4 regions of the Lysobacter antibioticus genome follow, and region 1 is predicted to be linked to each of the others. Evidence: riboswitches for the same ligand, from Rfam matches in the RefSeq annotation. Region 1 holds a riboswitch; each other region holds the start of a gene.
The links. Region 1 has a riboswitch for cobalamin ahead of GLA29479_RS10600 (CoA-acylating methylmalonate-semialdehyde dehydrogenase). Riboswitches for the same ligand answer to the same signal wherever they lie in the genome.
Positions count from the first base shown of each region.

Region 2: another riboswitch for cobalamin. It lies ahead of btuB (TonB-dependent vitamin B12 receptor); the one in region 1 lies ahead of GLA29479_RS10600 (CoA-acylating methylmalonate-semialdehyde dehydrogenase).
Region 3: another riboswitch for cobalamin. It lies ahead of btuB (TonB-dependent vitamin B12 receptor); the one in region 1 lies ahead of GLA29479_RS10600 (CoA-acylating methylmalonate-semialdehyde dehydrogenase).
Region 4: another riboswitch for cobalamin. It lies ahead of metE (5-methyltetrahydropteroyltriglutamate--homocysteine S-methyltransferase); the one in region 1 lies ahead of GLA29479_RS10600 (CoA-acylating methylmalonate-semialdehyde dehydrogenase).

Region 1 is NZ_CP013141.1:2,610,204-2,613,324, forward strand. It holds gene GLA29479_RS24470 (hypothetical protein) at 1-204, shown strand, start outside; gene GLA29479_RS10595 (hypothetical protein) at 713-961, opposite strand; cobalamin riboswitch at 1,473-1,693, shown strand; gene GLA29479_RS10600 (CoA-acylating methylmalonate-semialdehyde dehydrogenase) at 1,833-3,121, shown strand, end outside.
Region 2 is NZ_CP013141.1:2,169,620-2,172,740, forward strand. It holds gene btuB (TonB-dependent vitamin B12 receptor) at 40-1,893, opposite strand; cobalamin riboswitch at 2,048-2,291, opposite strand; gene GLA29479_RS08750 (TonB-dependent receptor plug domain-containing protein) at 2,808-3,121, shown strand, end outside.
Region 3 is NZ_CP013141.1:2,486,523-2,489,643, reverse strand. It holds gene btuB (TonB-dependent vitamin B12 receptor) at 1-934, opposite strand, end outside; cobalamin riboswitch at 1,056-1,302, opposite strand; gene GLA29479_RS10110 (TfoX/Sxy family protein) at 1,384-1,800, opposite strand; gene GLA29479_RS10105 (GAF domain-containing protein) at 1,797-2,279, opposite strand; gene bioD (dethiobiotin synthase) at 2,350-3,081, shown strand.
Region 4 is NZ_CP013141.1:5,258,649-5,261,769, forward strand. It holds gene GLA29479_RS21190 (COG3904 family protein) at 1-366, opposite strand, end outside; gene GLA29479_RS25465 (hypothetical protein) at 600-770, opposite strand; cobalamin riboswitch at 791-997, shown strand; gene metE (5-methyltetrahydropteroyltriglutamate--homocysteine S-methyltransferase) at 1,203-3,121, shown strand, end outside.

The DNA of each region.
Region 1 (3,121 bases):
ACGAGCGATGCCAACGCAGGGCTTTTTCATACGGGACATCCCTGTCCCGATGAAAAACGGCGCGCATCCCTGCGCGCCGCCCTCCGGGTCTTCTATGACCGTCGCGAGGTCGAGACGACGCACAGCGACGGCGACGACAATGGCAAAGGCAAAGGCAAAGGCAACGGAAGTTTTTCGTTGCCTTTGCCTTTGCCTTTGCCGTGAAAGCTTGGCGCAGTACCGAACTTGCGAGAACACCAGGAGACCCGGAGGGCGCCGCACAGGACGTGCGGCGTTTTCCGATAAGACAAGGATGTCTTATCGGAAAATCCCGGCGCGCGCATCGAACTCGCAGGGGAGCTTCGTCAAGGAAAGCCCTTTTCTTTGGTTATCTTTGACCGAAGGGAATCCAGACGGACTTTTGGGCTTAGCAAAAGAAAGTAACCCGGCCGCGTCAGCGGACGGAAGCTCTGTTCTTGCTGTTTTAGGTGCAATTGCTTCACCGTCTTTCGGCCACAGACGCCGCAGCGGAATAAAACACGGTCGCGGCTTGCAACCGAAGAAAATCCCTGTGGCCGCCGCCCCTACTCTCGCGAAACCACACCGCTTCGATAGACGACACCGACGTTGCGATGACTGCGCATCCCGCGGTCGCGGCTCGCGCCGCTCCTACCCTGAGGGCACCCGGCGCGATGACGCGGGCACCAACCAACCCGTGCCACCGACAGCCCCCTCAACGACGTATCTCGAACCCCGGATTCTCATTGAGCGACCCGTCCGCCTCCAGCACCGCGTAGCGCTCGCCATCGGGATGAAACACCACCGGAATCGGCTCCAGGAACAGCGGCCGCCGAACGAAACGCAGTTCCCAACGAAAGTGCTCCAAGGTCGTCAACGCGTCCAGTTGCTCGCGGGTCAGCCCTGCGCGCAAGGCCACGGCGCTGGCCTGCTCGGTTCCGTTGCGTCGTTCGCGTGTGGTCATCGGGTACCGCTCCTTCGAGAATGCCGCGTTGCGCTCTCGCCATGATCTTGCAACGGCATGCGAATGTCACCCGAGCGGCCACGGCCCGCGGGATTCTTCAGTGCCGACGCTCGACGACGAACCGATCCACCGCCGCCGATGCTCCCCATCGCGGCGGCACGCCCATGCCGATCCGTATGCCCCTATCCGCAGCCGTCCCCGCCGCACCAGCCATTTCGCCTGCATCGTTTCCAGGAATACACGCCGCCCATCACAATATCGAGCGATGCCCGGCATTTCGCCCGAACCCCGCACAGGCAAACGCGGTCGACATCGCGAGCGCTCCCGCAACCGACATGCGGCGCATTCCTCGCCATGCATTCCATTCGCCGCGGTGCGGTGCCGCGCCGAGTCGTCACACATGCGCGCAGCAACAAGATGAATGCGGCGTCCGAAGCCATCCGACCACGCCGTCGTGCGAACGAGCGCGCAGCTTTGCGCAATGCAGCTTGTTCGCTTTCGATCCGACGCCTACACTCCGCCGGCCACAGGTGTCCTGCCGCCGTACCGGCGAGCAGGGTGAAACGGGAAGCCGGTGCGAGTCGACAGACTCCATTCCGGCGCTGCCCCCGCAACGGTAGGCGAGAACACCCGACTCAATACCACTGCGATTTCGCGGGAAGGTGTCGGGGTGATGCGGATCGCTCCGCATCGCTCGCAAGCCCGGAGACCGGCCAGTGGCGGGCATCGCATGCGATGCCGTCCTCGGGTGTTGCGGTGGGCAACCGGACGGGCTGGCTCGACGCGGATGTCCGTTGCGTGGAACCGACTTGTCTTGCTCCGCAATCCCCGTCACGCGGGTGAGCGACACGGAGCCGAAACAATGAACGATATGAATCGCGTCGCGACCGAAGTCGCGACGGTCAAGCTGCTGATCGACGGTACCTTCGTCGAATCCCGATCCGAACAATGGCGCGATGTCGTCAACCCCGCTACGCAGACAGTGCTGGCGCGGGTGCCGTTCGCCACCGCCGACGAAGTCGACGCCGCGGTGCGTTCGGCGCAACAGGCCTTCAAGAGCTGGCGCAAGACCCCGATCGGCGCGCGCGCGCGCATCTTCCTCAAATACCAGCAACTGATCCGCGAGCACATGGGCGAGCTCGCCGCGATCCTCACCGCCGAACAAGGCAAGACCCTGGCCGATGCCGAAGGCGACGTCTTCCGCGGCCTGGAAGTGGTCGAGCACGCCGCGGCGATCGGCAACCTGCAACTCGGCGAGTTAGCCAACAACGTCGCCGGCGGCGTCGACACCTACACCCTGCTGCAGCCGCTCGGCGTGTGCGCCGGCATCACCCCGTTCAACTTCCCGGCGATGATTCCCCTGTGGATGTTCCCGATGGCCATCGCCACCGGCAACACCTTCGTGCTCAAGCCGTCGGAACAAGATCCGCTGGTGACGATGCGCCTGGTCGAACTGGCGCTGCAAGCCGGAGTGCCCAAGGGCGTGCTCAACGTCGTGCACGGCGGCGAAGACGTGGTCAATGCGATCTGCGACCACCCGGACATCAAGGCCGTGTCCTTCGTCGGTTCGACCAAGGTCGGCACCCATGTCTACCACCGCGCTTCGCTGGCGGGCAAGCGCGTGCAGTGCATGATGGGCGCGAAGAACCATGCGGTGGTGCTGCCCGACGCCAACAAGGAGCAAACCCTCAACGCCCTCGCCGGCGCCGCATTCGGCGCCGCCGGGCAACGCTGCATGGCCGCCTCCACCGCGGTGCTGGTCGGCGAAGCGCAAGCCTGGATTCCGGAACTGGTCGCCAAGGCGCGCACGCTCAAGGTCAATGCCGGCACCGAGCCCGGCACCGACGTCGGCCCGGTGATTTCCTGCGCCGCGCGCGAACGCGTCGAAAGCCTGATCGCCGCCGGCGTCGAGCAAGGCGCAAGGCTCGAACTCGACGGCCGCAAGCCCTCCGTGCCGGGCTTCGAGCGCGGCAACTTCGTCGGCCCGACGATCTTCTCCGGAGTCGAGCCCGGCATGCGCATCTACGACGAGGAAATCTTCGGCCCGGTGCTGATCGTGCTCGCCGCCGACACCCTGGAGGCCGCGATCGAACTGATCAACGCCAACCCCAACGGCAACGGCACCGCGCTGTTCACCCAGTCCGGCGCCGCCGCACGCCG
Region 2 (3,121 bases), 440 kb from region 1:
AGGCTGCCCGCGCGGACGCGGGCCGAGGTTGCTGATCCGTCAGCGGGAAGGCCGGTAACGCAGGGTCAACAGGTAGTTGCGCCCGGGCTGATTGTAGAAAGCGGCGGTTTCATAACGGCGATCGAACACGTTGTTCGCCGCCAACTGCAGGCTCCAGGCCTCGTTGAAGGCATAGCCCAGGCGCAGATCGGTGAGCGCATAACCGGCGAGGCGACGCGTATTGGCCAGGTCATCATAGCGATCGCCCGCGGCGTACACGCTGGCGCCGAACGACCAGGCGCCATTGCCGACAGCGAAGCGGCGGTCGGCATCGATGCGCGCACTCTGCCGCGCACGCCGCGGCAGGAATTTGTCACGGCTGGCGCTGCGGCTGTCGTTGCGCGGGTCCAGCCAGGTCGCGCTGGCGCGCAGGTCCCAGTCGGCCAGGCGGGTGTCGAACGCCGCTTCCAGGCCGCGGATGCGCGCGCGGTCGACGTTGCCGGGCAGGCCGATCGAGGAATCGAACGCGATCAGATCGTCGATGTCGCTCTCGTAGGCATTGAGCGACCACACGTGCTGGCGGCGCTCGCCGTGGGTACCGCGCAGGCCGATTTCGACGCTGCGCGAAGTTTCCGGCGACAAGCCGGCATTGCCGTAGCCCGGGTAGTACAGCTCGTTGAAGGTCGGCGCCTTGAACGCGGTGCCGTAGCTCGCGGTCAAACGCAGCGCCTCGCTGAGGTTCCAGCCCCACAGCAGGCTGCCGGTGGTCTCGCCGCCGAACTGGCTGTCGTCGTCGCGGCGCAGGCTGGCCTGCAGCGCATGCGCGCCGAAACTCTGCTGCCACTGGCCGAAAGCGCCGCGCAGGATACGGGCGTCGCGGGCATAACGGGTGTTGCTGTCGATGCGGTCGCGCTGCCAGTCGAACCCGAGCGTGAGCAAACCGCTGCCGATGCCGAGGTCGCCCTGCACCGAGCCGAGCTGGCGTCGGGTCTCGAAGGTGCTGGAGTACTTGCCGTTCTTGTAGGTGTCGCTGAGATCTTCGCTGCGGCCGGCGCTGGCGCTGAGGCTGACGCGGTCGCTGGGGCGATAGCGCAGCTTGGCGCCGGCGACCTGCTGCACACCGTCGGCCTCGTTGTTCTGACTGCCGTCGTATTCGTTATGGTTTTCGGTGCGAAACAAGCGCGCTTCGGCGTCCCATTGCTCGTTGAAGCGGTAGCCGCCCTGCAGGGTCAGCGAATCATTGCGATAGCCATCGCGGTCGGGCGAATAGGTGAAGCAACCGGCACCGCCCGGCGAGGGCTTGCCGCGGCAGGCGTTGATGCCGTCGGTGTCTTCGTGGGCCGCGTTGATCGAATACCAGCCGCGCTCGCCCTTGCCGGCGACGCCGGCGGTGGCGCGATGGGTGGCGTAGCTGCCGATCGAGGCGCTGAAGCTCGGCACGAACGCGCCCTGCGGACGGCGGGTGAAGATCTGGATGACGCCGCCGATGGCTTCGGAGCCGTACAGGCTGGAGAACGGGCCGCGCACGATTTCGACGCGTTCGATCTGCTCGACCGGAATGTCCTGCAGCGATGCGCCGCCGCTGGTCGCCGAACCGATCTTGACCCCGTCGATCAGCACCAGCACATGGTCGGACTCGCTGCCGCGCAGGAACAGCGACGTCGCCTTGCCCGGGCCGCCGTTGTTGGCCAGCGACGCACCAGGGGTGCCGCGCAACAACTCCGGCAGCGACGACGGCTGCAGGCGTTCGATCTGCGCGCGGTCGATCACGGTCACCGCAGCGAGCGTGGCGTCCTGAGTCTGGGCGGTGCGGCTCGCGGTGACCACGACCTGGTCGAGATCGACCGCCGGCGCCGCGACTGCGGAGGCGGCGAATGCGGAACCGGCGAATACGAAAGCGCAGCGCGCGGGGATGCGCGCAAGGCGCGGAACAGCGGAAAAACGGAACGTCACGGTCGGCTCTCCATGGCCGCGCCTCACCCGCGCGGTCTAGATCAGGTCGTGACAGGGGGATGGCGGAACGGAGAGACGGCGCGCGCGCCGATGCCCCGAGACACGGCCCTCCGCCTGTCGGTTCGCGCTCCGGGCCGGTCTCCGGGCTTGCGAGCGGAGGCGGTCCGAGATCGGACCGGGTCTCCCGTACCGCGCCTTCCCGTGTCGGAACACAGTGGCGTCGTGCGGTGCGTGTACTCGCTTACCGTTGCGGGGGCAGCTCCGGATTGACCGACCTGGCGAATGCCAGAAGCGGGGACCGGATTCCCGTTTCAATCGCCGATTGTGTGTCGGCGATCACCTTGAGCGCGCGCATCTTAGCAGTCGAGCGAGGTCGGGACGCCAGGGTACGGAGGAGGAAAATGCGCGTGACTCGCCGATCAGGGCCCATCCGCGGCCTTTGCTTTCCTGGACGGACCTCGCGGCCTCCCCTAGCGCTGAAATCGTCATCCCCGCGCAGGCCGGGGTGAATGGATGCGCTTGCGAGCCACCGGCTCGCGCATCCGTGAACGCCAGGGTGCTGCGCGCCCTGGCCGGGCGATAGAGACCTCAGGCGTTCTCGCACGAAAATCCGGTGGATCCCCGCCTTCGCGGGGACGACGACTTGAGGAGGAAATCAGGGCTGGCAGAGATGAGGGCCTAACGGGATGAGGGCCAGAAAGCCCCCACCAGGCCAGGCGCAGCGGCCGGCCATCCGCCGCCGGATTCCGCAAAGAGTGTGCTTCTACCACTTTTTGACTACTTGCGTTAGGCAATATTTGGCCGCTTCATTGACCGGTTGTTACGTTCGTGTTAAATCCGAATGACATCGCTGTCATCCCCATCAAGGAGTCGTCATGCACGTCCGCCGCACCTTCGCCGGTTCACGTCACCCTCTGGCCCTCGGCCTCCTGGTAGCGCTCGCCGCGCCGGTCCACGCGCAAGACGCGCCGCAAAGCGACCCCAAGACCCTGGACCAGGTCATCGTCACCGGCACCCGCGTCAGCGACCGCACCGTCGCCGAGTCCACCGCGCCGATCGACATCATCACCCCCGAAACCCTGGAGGCCACCGGCACCGTCGAGCTGGCCACCGCCCTGTCGCGCGCCCTGCCCTCGCTGAATTTCCCGCGCCCCGCCATCACCGACGGCACCGACGCAGTGCGCCCGGC
Region 3 (3,121 bases), 120 kb from region 1:
GGAAATTATCCGAGCTGTCGACGTTGCGGCCGGCCAGCAACTGCAGGTGGATGGTTTCCGACGGGCGCCATTGCAGCTTGCCGCCGATCACCTGTTGCACGGTCTCGGAGCGGTTGACGAAGCTGCCGTCGTAATCGTTCTCGCCTTCCGCGCGCAGCGCCTGGCCTTCGATGCTCCACTGCTCGTTGAACTCGAGGCCGCCGCGCAGCGACAGGGCGTGGTTTTCGTAACCGTCGCGGTCGGGCTCGTCGGTGAAGCAGCCGGCGAACACCGGGAAGCCGGCGCCGCGGCAGGCGTTGATGCCCTCGGTCTTGCGGAAGCTGTAGTCGGCGCCGAACCAGCCGCGCTCGCTGCGACCGCCGAAGCCGGTGCCGAATTCGAGGCTGTCGTTGCTGCCGCCGCCGACGTGCACGCGCGGCGCGAAGCCCTGCTTCTCGCGGCGGGTGAACACCTGGATCACGCCGCCGATGGCGTCGGCGCCGTACAGGCTCGAACGCGGGCCGCGCACGATCTCGATGCGGTCGATCAGTGCCAGCGGCAGGTCCTGCAGCGCGGCCAGACCCGAGGTCGGCGAGCCGACGCGGATGCCGTCGACCAGCACCAGCACGTGGTCGGACTCGCTGCCGCGCAGGAACAGGGTGGTGAGCTTGCCGGCGCCGCCCTGGTTGGAAATGGTGATGCCGGCGCGGCCGCGCAGCAGGTCGTTGAGGTCGCGCGCCTGGCTGCGCTGGATGGTCTCGCGGTCCAGCACGTCGACCGGGGTCAGCGTGTCGTTGACGCTGACCGCGGTGCGGTTGGCGGTGACCACCACCTCGTCGAGGTCGGTGGCGTCGCCGGCCGGAGCGGCGATGGCGGCGGCGGGCAGCGCCAGCGCGCAGGCGATGGCGAAGGACAAGTTCAGTGCGCGCGTGGCGTGCGTGTTGCGGACGGACATGGGGACAGCTCCAGCGCGCGCACCCGGAGGCGCGCGACGACGACGGCGGAAGACGGTTGCGAGGAGGCAGCGGGCCGTGCAGACAGCCGGATAGCAGCCGCCGCGACGCCCTCCGCATCGCAACCTGTGGCGCTTCAAGGCCGGTCTCCGGACTCGCAAGCGCAGCGCCGACGCGGGGTCGGGCTGCCGATCGCGGCGCCTTCCCGTGTCGAGCACAGTGGCGGTTGCCGCGATCTGTCTTGCTTACCGTTGCGGGGGCAGTGCCGGACTGGCGCCGATCCTCCCGCAAGAGAGGGCGCGTCACCGGCTTCCCGTTTCAACCCGGCGATGGAGAAAGCCGCCGGGTCACCTTGAAGCGGTGCGCAGTCTACGCGAAGCCGGCGCCCGGGGCCAAAGCCGTGGGTGGGCGGAGGGGGCCGGCCGGAGGGGGCGCAGCGGCGTCGACGGGCTCAGTCGCGCCCGTCGTCCTCGTCGCGGCCGCCGGGGCGGTCGTCGTCCTCGTCCAGGCCGTTGCCGTCCAGGCCGCCGCCCTCGAACGCATCGTGGCGTTCTTCGGCGTGCACGGTGGTGTGCACCGGCGCGGCGGCCGGCTTGTTGCGCGGCGGCGGTAGCAGGGCGGTCGCGGCTTCGGCGGCCTGGATCAGTTGCTGCCGGCGTTCGTCGCTGATTTCCTGCCAATGGCAGTCCAGCAGCGCGCCTTCGATCGCGTAGAGCAGGTTGAGGGTCGGCTTGAAGCCGGCGCGCTTGACGCGCATGAAGGCCTCGACCGTGCCGATCGCGGAGATGTCCTCGTGCGTGCGCAGGCCGACCTGGCGCAGCCAGGCCGCGCTCTTGGGGCCGATGTTGCGCATCTTCGGCGCGGTCATGCCAGCGCCTCCACGTACACGCGCGCCAGCGCTTCCAGGCCGGCCTGGTCGTCGGCATCGAAGCGGTCCGGGACCGGGCTGTCGAGGTCGAACACGCCGATCAGGGCGTCGCCGTGGACCAGCGGCACCACCACTTCCGAACGCGAGGCGGCATCGCAGGCGATGTGGCCGGGGAAGGCGTGCACGTCGGCGACGCGTTGGGTCTGGCGGGTCGAGGCGGCCGCACCGCACACGCCCTTATCGAGCGGAATGCGCACGCAGGCCGGCAAGCCCTGGAACGGGCCGACCACGAGTTCTTCGCCGTCGTAGAAATAGAAGCCGACCCAGTTGAGTTCCGGCAGGGCATGGCTGACCAATGCCGACAGGTTGGCGGCGTTGGCGATACGGTCGCGTTCGCCGTCGAGCAAACCGCGCGCCTGGGCGAGCAGCTGCGCGTATTGCTCGGGCTTGTCGCCCGATAGTGCGGAGGTTTTAAACATCATCGGAGTGTAACAGCGGCATCCGCCGCCACTACCATGGTGGACTCCACGCCCCAGGGAAAAGCGCGAGATGAGTCACACCCAGCCCCCGGTGGAGGCCGGCTCCCGACCAACGGCCGCGTCCGCGGTGTTTCCGCGCGGCGTGTTCGTCACCGGCACCGACACCGGCATCGGCAAGTCGGTGGCCAGCGCGAGCTTGTTGCACGCCTTGCGCGCGCGCGGCATGCGCGCGGTCGGCATGAAGCCGGTAGCGAGCGGTTGCGAACGCACGTCCGAGGGTTGGCGCAACGAGGACGCCTTGCTGTTGCAAGCGGCCAGTGCGCCGAGACCGCGCTACGACGACGTCAATCCCTACGCCTTGCCGCAGCCGTTGGCGCCGGAACTCGCCGCTGCCGAGGCCGGGGTCGAGATCGCGCTGGCGACGATCCTCGCCGCGCATGCGCGCTTGGCGGCGCAGTCGGACACGGTGGTGGTCGAAGGCGTCGGCGGTTGGGCCGCGCCGATCAGCGCCACGCTCGACCAGATCGACCTGGTGCGCGCGCTGGACTTGCCGGTGGTGCTGGTGGTCGGCCTGCGCCTGGGTGCGATCAATCATGCGCGCCTGAGCGCGCGCGCGATCCAGGCCGACGGCGCCCGCCTGGTCGGCTGGATCGGCAACGACATCGACCCGCAGATGGCGCGCGCCGACGACAACTTCGAGATCCTGCGCCGGCGTTTGCCGGTGCCGTGCTGGGGGCGTCTGCCGTATGCCGCTTCGCCCGACCCGCAGGCCTTGGCCGGGCGCTTGCAGCCGCTGTTCTAGCGCGGCGAATGCTCTGCGGCTCGCTGGCGATCGATAGCGA
Region 4 (3,121 bases), 2.6 Mb from region 1:
GCGGATCGCTTCCTCGACGTGACCGCCGCTGGAGTCGATGTCGAGGATGCGGGTCTGGATCTCCATGCGCGTGGCCATGGCGGCAACGCGCTGCACCAGCGCGGTGAAACCAGCGCCGATCTTGCCCTGGTAATGCAGGCGCACCACGCCGCTGGCCTGGCACGGCGACAAGGCGTCGACCAGGCTGAAGAAGTCCAGCGCGGTCAGCGGTTTTCCGTCGCCGAAACGCGGGTAGTCGTATTCGCAGCTGATCTTGGCCACGCCGCCGTCGAGCTTGGCCGGCGGCCAGTAGGTGCCCTGCAGGATGTCGGTCTCGCTCGACGCGTCCGCGGCGGCGACCTTGGGCGACTCGTTCTGGCTGCCCATGGTGACCGGCTCGAGCCGGGCCGGCGGCGGCGCGGCGGAATCCCTCCCGCAAGCCGCCAGTCCGAGCAGGCACAAGGTCAGCGCAAACGTCCTTCTGAAAAGCATGTTCCACCCATCGGAGTCGGGATCGCGCGGGCCGTCCTGGACCCGCGCCGCGCATCGTCGCCACAGCACGAACGTTAGCCCCAGGGCCCACCAAGCTCAACGGCAGGAGGTCATGGCGTTCGCGCTCGTCAGCGTGCCGACATCATCGTCGGCGGCGCATGAACGGCAGCCGGGGAAGCCCCGGCCGCGGCGCCGTCGCCGGCTGCGGCCACAAATCGCAAACCGGGTCCACGCATCGCGATCGCGGCGATTGACTTCGCCGGTCGCGCTGCGTAGCTTGGCGGCGTGATGGTGAACATCGCTTCATGCAGATGAAGCGATGTGACAAATCGCCACCGGTTCGCACCGGCAGCGGTTAGAGGGAATCCGGTGCGGACGCCACGTCCAATTCCGGAGCTGCCCCGCAGCGGTATAGGGAACGAACTTCGTCAGGCACTGGGAGCGATCCCGGGAAGCGACGGACAGTAGGAGGCGCCTCGTGCTCCATGCCCCAAGCCCGAAGACCTGCCATGACCGGAAGGCTCGCCTTCCGTCCGACTCCGGCCCGCAAGGTGTCGGCGCTGCGTCCGGGCCCGTCCCGGCGCGGGCCGCGTCGTGCGCGCCGGTTCGCCCGCGGGGGCGAAGGTCGACACCAAGGGTTGCGGCGAAGCCGGGCGCGCGAGCGTCGGGCCGGCGCAGCCGTGGTCTCCTTCGTTGCCCTGCGCCATGCCCACGCATCGCAGGTAATCATCATGATCAGCGTCACCCATCTCGGCTTCCCGCGCATAGGCGCGCGGCGCGAGCTCAAGCTGGCCCTGGAATCGTTCTGGAAAGGCGACACGCCGGCCCAGGCGCTGCACGACACCGCCCACGGCCTGCGCGAACGCCATTGGCAACTGGCGCGCCAAGCCGGCGCCGACGTCGTGCCGTGCAACGATTTCTCCCTCTACGACCACGTCCTCGATACCGCCGTGTTGTTCGACGCGATCCCCGCGCCGTACCGCGAGGTCTACGACGAAAACCCGCTGACCGGGTACTTCGCCCTCGCCCGCGGCCTGCAGGACGGCCGTCGCGATCTGCACGCGCTCGAGATGACCAAGTGGTTCGACACCAACTACCACTATCTGGTGCCGCAGTTCGAGCGCGACCAGCGTTTCGTTCTGCGCGGCGACAAGCCGCTGGCCGAACTGGCCCAGGCGCGCGCGCTCGGCATCCAGGCGCGGCCGGTGCTGCTTGGCCCGGTGTCCTTCCTCAAGCTCGGCAAGCGCAGCGACGGCGGCGATCCGCGCGAGCTGCTCGATGCCCTGCTGCCGGCCTATGCCGAGTTGCTCGGCAAGCTCAAGGCCGCGGGCGCCGACTGGGTCCAGCTCGATGAGCCGGCCCTGGTGCTCGACCTCGACGACGACGATCGCGACGCCTATCGCCGCGCTTATGCGGCCCTGGCCGAAGCCGACGCGCCACAGCGCCTGCTGACCACGTATTTCGGTGGCCTCGGCGACAACGCCGCCCTCGCCGCGCGCCTGCCGGTGCAAGGTCTGCACGTCGACCTGGTGCGCGCGCCGCAGCAGTTGGAAAGCGTGCTGCCACTGTTGCCGGACGACCGCGTCCTCAGCCTCGGCGTGGTCGACGGCCGCAACATCTGGCGCGCCGATCTCGACGCCGCGCTGAGCCTGGCGCGTCGCGCCGGCGATCGCGCGCACTGGCTGGCGCCGTCGTGCTCGCTGTTGCACGTGCCAACCGACCTGGAGCTGGAGCGCAAGCTGCCCGCGCCGCTGCGTCACTGGATGGCCTACGCGCGGCAGAAGATCGAGGAACTGCGCCTGCTCGCCGACGCTCTCACCGGCAGCGCCGACGCCAACCGCGACCTCGCCACCGCCGCCAGCGCGCGCGCCGCGCGCCTGGCCTCGCCGTTGTTGCGCAATGCCGAGGTGCGCAAGCGCCTGGCCGCGGTCGAACCGGCGATGACCCGGCGCGCCTCGCCCTATCCGCAACGCGCGAAGGTGCAGGCGCAGCGCCTCGGCCTGCCGCTGTTCCCGACCACCACCATCGGCTCGTTCCCGCAGACCGCCGAAGTGCGGCGCGCGCGCGCCGAGCACAAGGCCGGCAAGATCGACGACGCCGCCTACCGGACCTTCCTGGAGAACGAGACCAAGCTGTGCCTGCGCGAGCAGGAAGCGCTGGGCATCGACGTGCTGGTGCACGGCGAGTTCGAGCGCAACGACATGGTCGAGTACTTCGGCGAGCAGCTCGACGGTTTCGCCTTCACCGCCCACGGCTGGGTGCAGAGCTACGGCTCGCGCTGTGTCAAGCCGCCGGTGCTGTTCGGCGACGTGGTCCGCCCGCAGGCGATGACCGTCGACTGGACCCGTTACGCGCAGGCGCAGACGCAACGGCCGGTCAAAGGCATGCTGACCGGACCGGTGACTATCCTGCAGTGGTCGTTCGTGCGCGACGATCAGCCGCGCGCCGACAGCTGCCGCCAGATCGCCCTGGCCTTGCGCCAGGAAGTGCTCGACCTGGAAGCGGCCGGTATCGCCATCGTCCAGATCGACGAACCGGCCCTGCGCGAAGGCCTGCCGCTGCGTCGCGCCGACTGGCCGGCCTACCTGAGCTGGGCCGGCGAAAGCTTCCGCCTCGCCGCCAGCGGCGTCGGCGATGCGACCCAGATCCA